3 regions of the Leisingera sp. ANG-M6 genome follow, and region 3 is predicted to be linked to each of the others. Evidence: riboswitches for the same ligand, from Rfam matches in the RefSeq annotation. Region 3 holds a riboswitch; each other region holds the start of a gene.
What was found. Region 3 has a riboswitch for cobalamin ahead of RA24_RS12260 (DUF4198 domain-containing protein). Riboswitches for the same ligand answer to the same signal wherever they lie in the genome.
Positions count from the first base shown of each region.

Region 1: it holds a riboswitch for cobalamin, as region 3 does, so the genes downstream of both, RA24_RS00990 (hypothetical protein) here and RA24_RS12260 (DUF4198 domain-containing protein) in region 3, are expected to answer to the same signal.
Region 2: it holds a riboswitch for cobalamin, as region 3 does, so the genes downstream of both, RA24_RS10955 (aromatic ring-hydroxylating oxygenase subunit alpha) here and RA24_RS12260 (DUF4198 domain-containing protein) in region 3, are expected to answer to the same signal.

Region 1 covers NZ_JWLG01000002.1:98,476-100,722, reverse strand. The annotation lists gene RA24_RS00995 (TetR/AcrR family transcriptional regulator) at 1-519, shown strand, start outside; cobalamin riboswitch at 538-760, shown strand; gene RA24_RS00990 (hypothetical protein) at 869-1,273, shown strand; gene RA24_RS00985 (protein-tyrosine phosphatase family protein) at 1,329-1,844, opposite strand; gene RA24_RS00980 (DNA polymerase III subunit gamma/tau) at 2,082-2,247, shown strand, end outside.
Region 2 covers NZ_JWLG01000013.1:219,257-221,503, reverse strand. The annotation lists gene RA24_RS10960 (hybrid-cluster NAD(P)-dependent oxidoreductase) at 1-71, opposite strand, end outside; gene RA24_RS10955 (aromatic ring-hydroxylating oxygenase subunit alpha) at 76-1,311, opposite strand; cobalamin riboswitch at 1,419-1,617, opposite strand; gene RA24_RS10950 (dihydrofolate reductase family protein) at 1,874-2,247, shown strand, end outside.
Region 3 covers NZ_JWLG01000014.1:40,903-43,149, reverse strand. The annotation lists gene RA24_RS12265 (TonB-dependent receptor plug domain-containing protein) at 1-170, opposite strand, end outside; cobalamin riboswitch at 331-539, opposite strand; cobalamin riboswitch at 818-1,032, shown strand; gene RA24_RS12260 (DUF4198 domain-containing protein) at 1,176-1,961, shown strand; gene cbiM (cobalt transporter CbiM) at 1,972-2,247, shown strand, end outside.

The DNA.
Region 1 (2,247 bases), on a different contig from region 3:
AGCGGCACCGGCCTGGCGGAATTGCTGGCCGCGGCGGAGGCGCCGAAGGGCTCGCTCTACCACCATTTCCCGAACGGCAAATCCGATCTGGCCCTAGCTGCGGCGGACTGGGCGTCGGAGCAGATGCTGGTGCTGATCGACGCATCTTTCACTCCTGCCCCGACGTTTCAGGAAGGCGCCAAGACGGTCTGCTACAAACTGGCGAAACTCTTTGACAAACAGGGAAAATGGAGCGGCTGCCCGGTGTCCGCCACCCTGTTCGAGGGGCCGGAAAACGAGGCCTTCCACCAGCACGCCGCCAAACTGTTTGAGGGCTGGATCATTGAAACTTCGACCCACGCCCAGCGCCTCGGCCTGGCCGAGGCAGAGGCCCGCGCGGCTGCTGAGAATTTCTATATCCTGCTGCAGGGCGGCTGGCAACTGGCCCGGGTGCGGCGCGATTCGGATGTGATCCGGGGGCTGCACCTGCAGATGCACAGGCCCCTCCCCGCCCATGTGCAGCCGCAGAAAAACGATTGACGACTCGAGGCGGAAGCCGCTACCGCTTGTGGCGATGGTTCCCGCGCCACAGAATCTTGTGTCCGGGATGAAAAGGGAACACGGTGCGGCCCGCCTTCCGGCGACGCCAATTCCGCGACTGCCCCCGCAACTGTAAGCGGCGAGCGACCCCGATAGAGCCACTGGCCCTCTAAGAGGCCGGGAAGGATCGGGAAAGCTGCGACCCGCAAGTCAGGAGACCTGCCATCGAATGTGAAACTCGAACCCGGGCGGGGTGTCCGGACAGGGTCTGATGGCACCGCGGGCTTTCCGCTTTTTCATCCGGTCTCTTGTCCCCAAAACCCCCGCACCACGCGCGGAGGGCGCAAACATGATGTGGACGGACAAGACGCATTTCTATGCGGCAACGGATTGCAAATACCTGGGGCGGCCCTGCCCCGCAGCGGAGCGGATGATCGCCAAACTGGCCGAGGCGATGACCAAGGCCAAGCCGCTGACCCAGGAAGATTTCGAAATCACCGGCACCAGCGCGCTGGACGGATGCCCGCGCAACTGCCCGGCGCAGTTCGTGGCCAGCCATGACCGGATCCGGCTGTTCTGCGGTGTCGGAGAAGAGGCCCCGCGCGAGGGGCTGGACCGGTTTGCCGATGCGATCCTCAGCCGCGACGGCACCGGTTTTGCAGCGTCAAAACTGGACGCCCGCCCCTGCGCGCTGATGGAGGCGCTGCCGAAAACGGCAAAGGCGCATCAGGCAGAGCAGATGCTGGCGCTTTAGGCCAGCAGTCAGGGCACAGGAAAAAAGGTTCGGCAGGCCGCACTGGGCTGCCGCCTTATTGCGGCCGGAACCCCGCGGAACGACCGGCGTAGGCCCATTCCATCTGAGCCTGCGTCTCCACCGCGCAGGGGCGCACGGCCCGCAGCCGGGCCAGCGCCTGCGCAGGATCCTCGCCGCATTCGATCATCAGCCGCAGCACCGCCATGCCGGAGCGGCCGCAGCCGCCTTTGCAATGCACCAGCACCCGGCCGCCGCCCTCCAGCGCCATCCGCGCCGAGGCGCTGGCCTTGGGCCATTTCGCTGCAACCTGCCGGGATGGCACGTCAAAGTCCGGCACCGGCAGATGGATCCAGCGGCTGGCCATGCTCTGGATGTCGCAGCCCAGCCGGTGGCTGCCCGCTGCCGCGTGCTCCTCAGCCGTGGTCATGGAGATCACGAGCCCGGGTTTCCAGGCATTGATCCGGCCCATGTCGCCAGGGTAGTCGCCGCCCTTGCCAGGCAAGGGGCACAGCGCCAGCATCCCGCCCGCGACGGGCACCTCGTATATGGAAATGTTCACAGGCACAGGCATCTCCTGCGCCGCAGTCCCAGAGACTTCGTCAGATCGCATGCCGCCTCCTCGCGTTGCGTTCCAATTCCCACTCCCGCCCAGGGTCTTGCAAGGGGATTCTAACCGCCAAACCCGCCAAATCCAAAACCTTTTCTTGGCCGCACGCTGCCTGCCCTTCTGCGGTGGACGAACCGGCTGCGCTTGAATACCCTGCGCGGAACGCGGGACACCCCCACACCGAATCCGGCACGAGACATCATGAACGATACCCCCACTGGCAGCACCCCCTCCAAGTACCAGGTCCTGGCCCGCAAATACCGGCCCGAGACCTTTGCCGATCTGGTGGGCCAGGACGCCATGGTGCGGACGCTGAAAAACGCCTTTGCCGCCGACCGGATTGCCCAGGCGTTTATCATGACGGGTA
Region 2 (2,247 bases), on a different contig from region 3:
CATTCCAGCATCTCGTCGTCCTTCCACGCCAGGGTTTCGTCCAGCGTCTCGAAGTTTGCCTGCAGTCCCATACGCTTACTCCGCCGCGATCAGGTGGCGGCCGGTCAGCGCGCGGGTCAGATGGTCGGCGTACCAGTTGGAGAACTGGATGACGCCGCTCTCCTGCACTTCCGAATAGGGACCGGGCTCATAAGCGGGCGAGTTGATGCCGCGCTGGTTGTCCTCTACCACGATGCGGTCCTCGTCGTTGGTGGCAACCCAGACCTCGGTCAGCCGCTTCAGGTCATAGTCCTGACCTTCCACCGCGTCCTTGTGCACCAGCCACTTGGTGGTGACTTCGGTTTCGGTCGGGCTAATCGGGGTCACCCGGAACACGATGGAATGATCTGGCAGGAAGTGGTTCCAGGTGGTCGGGTAATGGAACTTCAAGAGCGTGCCGGCATCGGCAAAGGGCACCCGGCCGAGTTTCTTGGCCACTGCCGCCTTGCCGTCCATGGTATAGCTCTCGGCGCCCTCGTTCAGTGGCATCCGCGCCACCCGGTACTGGCCGCGCGCATCGATCTGGAACTGCGCCGGCACGCCCGCCGCTTCGATCCGGTCGAAATGCTTTTGCAGATGCGGCGGGGTCTCACCGCCCTCGACGCCGGTCACCGACGGATCTTCCGGGAAGGTCCGGCACAGTGACGGGTGGTTGCCGCCGCAGTGATAGCACTCGCGGTTGTTCTCCCAGACCAGCTTCCAGTTGCCGTTCTCGATGATCGAGCTTTCATAGGCGACCTTAGCGTTACCCAGGTCATGCGGCTCCAGATAGGGGCGCGCAACTGCGGCAAAAGCGTCGAAGTCCGGCGCCTCATCCGCCAGGCAGATGTAGATCAAGCCGGCCAGGTCACGGCAATGCACCGGCTTCAGCCCGTGTTTGGAGGCATCGAAGTCCGGCCCCATATCGCGCGCCCACAGCAGTGAGCCGTCCAGCTCGTAGGTCCACTGGTGGTAGGGGCAGACCAGCTTGGGCGAGTTGCCCTTCTTGGCCTTGCACACAACAGAACCGCGGTGGCGGCAGGCGTTGTGGAAGGCACGCACCTCGCCATCGGTGCCGCGCACGATGATGACGTTGTAGGCGCCGACCTGATGGGTCACGAAGTTGCCCGCCTTCGGGATCTCGCAGGCGGGAATGGCAAACAGCCATTCGCGGTAGAAGATCTGGCGCATGTCCAGATCCAGCACGCCCGGGTCGGTGTAAAACGCCTGCTCCAGGGAATAGTTTTTCTGACGGGCGACCAGTTTGGCCAGAATTTCGCTGTCGTGAAGCATCTGCTTCTCTCCTTTGCCGCATCCCCGCGGCAGGTTGGCTTGGCTGCGGGCATGGATAGAGAGATTGCAGGCCACGCGCCTGCAACCGCCCCGCCGCCGCCCGCGGTTGACGTTTTCGGGGCAAGGCTGGTTTCCGGACTGTCCCGGGGCCATTCGGCGGCGGGGCCTGGCACCTTCCCGAAGCCGTTGCTTCAGTGGTTATTGCCATGCCTTGCCCGGGGTCACCGTTGCGGGGGCAGTGCCGGAATTTCACCAGCTTCCCAATTCTCCACCCCTAGGGGCGGCACCTTGCTGAAGCGGAAAATGCCCGAATCCCGCGCCGCCGGCGGAGACAAATCCGACCCGCCAAAACCGGAAAAAGACATGCATGTTTGCCATGCCTGCAGGGACAGGGATGTCCAGAATCTCAAACCGGCATCCGCCAGCCCGTTTGCGGCAAGCGCTTATCTTTCATGCGGTTAGGCGCTGCCAGCCGCTGCAGATCGATTCGCACGCAGCGAATCTTACGCTGGCCCCTTGGAACACGAATTGCATTTAACTATATGACGTATAGTTAAATGATATGCAGGAGAATCCGATGACCACCGGCCACGTCTTCATCGCCACCAGCCTCGACGGCTTCGTGGCCCGGCAGGACCATTCGCTGGACTGGCTGCTCAAACAGCCCGACGCCGAAGATGACGATGGCGGTTTTGCCGCCTTCATGGACAGCGTAGACGGGCTGGTCATGGGGACGGGCTCATTCCGCACCGTGCTGGGGTTCGGCCAATGGCCCTACACCAAACCGGTTGTGGTCCTCAGCAACAGCCTGAGTGAACAGGACATTCCCGAAGAGCTGAAGGACAAGGTGCGCCTCAGCACCGCCGCACCCGCAGACCTTATGCAGGAGCTGCAAGAGCAAGGCTGGACCCGCGCCTATGTCGACGGCGGCCGGAT
Region 3 (2,247 bases):
TCCTCGCTGGTCAGGACCGAGACGGAGCGGCCGTACTTCTGGGCCTCGACCGGCGTGAAGCCGCCGGAGATGATGATCTCCCCCAGATCGGTGACTTCTTCATCCTGAGCGGTTGCGATTACAGGGGCGGCGGCCAGGGCGGCGGCCAGGGACAGGCTTGCCTTGCGCATATTCCATTCCTCCCGGCCCACGCAGCAAGCACAGGCCAAGCGGCTGCCCATACCGGGCAGCATGTTCATAATTTTGGTCTTTGGAAGGCAATGCCCCCGCAGACGGTGAAAACTGCCACCACTACGGAAGGTCCGTTATCTTCGGCGCGCCCCGCACCGCGATAGGGTGATCATCCTGGCAGGTCTCCTGACTTGCGGGTCGAGGCTTTGCTGCGCCTTCCCGCCCCTTGGGGCAGTGGCATACCGCAGCATTGCTCTCCGCTCACAGTTGCGGGGGCAGTCACGGATTCGGCGCCTGTTGGCTACACCTCACCGTGTTCCCTTTTAACCGGGTGGTCTCCCAGCCGGACCAGAATGGTCGGGACTTAGGCAAACTGAACTTATTCTGTCAAGCGGGAGAATTCGCAACCTGAGTAGAAATGGCCTTGGGCTGGCATCCATATCGCCGAATTTGCCTTTCCAATTTTTCAAGTGACGATGATTGATTACGCATACAAAAAACTTCGAAAGGCAGCGGTGTTTCCCCGTTCCTCTGATAGGAACATGCCTGCCTATTGATCCCTGCAGCACTGCAGGAGAAAAACCATCGGCACCGGACGGCCAAGTGAACAGAACATGATTCTCTTGACTCAGAAATTCCGGTTTGCCATTCAGCCAAGGTGACCGGTTCCGCGAGTGTTTCAATGCGCAGCGGAAGAAATAGGGAACACGGTGCGGCGTACCCAAAAGGGACCAAATCCGTGACTGCCCCCGCAACTGTGAGCGGTGAGTGACGCTGAATACGCCACTGGGAACATCCCCGGGAAGGCCAGCCGAGCCAGGACCCGCGAGTCAGGAGACCTGCCGGACACGGGGACTGAGGCTCCGCTTGCGGGGTTACTGCCCTTTTCCACCGGACGCCGGGGTGCGCGTCTGGCGCGTGTGCCGTTCAGGCGTTTCCGTGCCGCTACTCCCCGTTGTTCATTCCTGATTGCAGGTGCGCCTGTATCGTCGAATGAGGACGAAATGAAACTGAACTACCTGGCCGCTGCTCTGGCCGTTTCCCTGCCGGTTACCGCTTCGGCGCATTTCCAGCTGAACTACACTGAACAAGCGCTGATCGAAAAGCCCGGCGACGTGCCGATGGGCCTGGTGTTCTGGCACCCGATGGCCAACGGCCATGCGATGGACATGGGCAAGCCGGAAGAGTTTTTCATGATCCACAAAGGTGAAAAGACCGACCTGTCGGACCGCCTGGAACCCGCCACCTTCAAAGGGGCTGAAAACGAAGCTTCGGCTTACAAGGCCTCGGTCCCGGTCAAGCGGTCCGGCGACTATGTCGTGGTGACGGTCCCTTCGCCTTACTACGAGGAAAGTGAAGACATCTATATCCAGCAGATCTCCAAGGTCGTGCTGAACCGCAACACGCTGCCCACAGACTGGGACCAGCCGGCTGGCCTGGCGACCGAGATCCTGCCGCTGAACAAGCCCTATAACGTCATCGTAGGCTCCACCTTTTCCGGTCAGGTTCTGGCGGACGGCAAGCCGGTTCCGGGTGCCGAGATCGAAGTCGAGTTCATGGCGTCGGAGCCGGATCTGGAAAAATTCTCAACCACTGATCCCACCGTGGGTGAGATGCCGGGCGGCGCAATTGTTGCCATCGCCGACCAGAACGGCGTTTTTTCCTTTGGCATTCCGAAAGCAGGCTACTGGGGCTTTGCGGCACTCGGGTCCGGTCCGGCGACCGAGCACGACGGCAAGGAACTCAGCCAGGATGCTGTTCTGTGGATCCACGCAGAAGAGCTGAAGTGAAAGTAGACCGATGCATATCGTAGACGGCGCACTGTCGAACCCGGTTGTGATCGGCGGCGCGGTTGCCGCCGTCGGCGGTATTGCCATGGGTCTGCGCAACCTGCCGCTGGAGCGGATTCCCGCGGCGGGTGTTCTGTCGGCCAGTTTCTTTGTGGCCTCCCTGATCCATGTCCCGATCGGGCCCAGTTCGGTTCACCTGATCCTAAATGGCCTTGCCGGGCTGGTGCTGGGCTGGGCCGCGTTCCCGGCTTTGTTTGTCGGGCTTCTCCTGCAGGCGGTCTTCTTC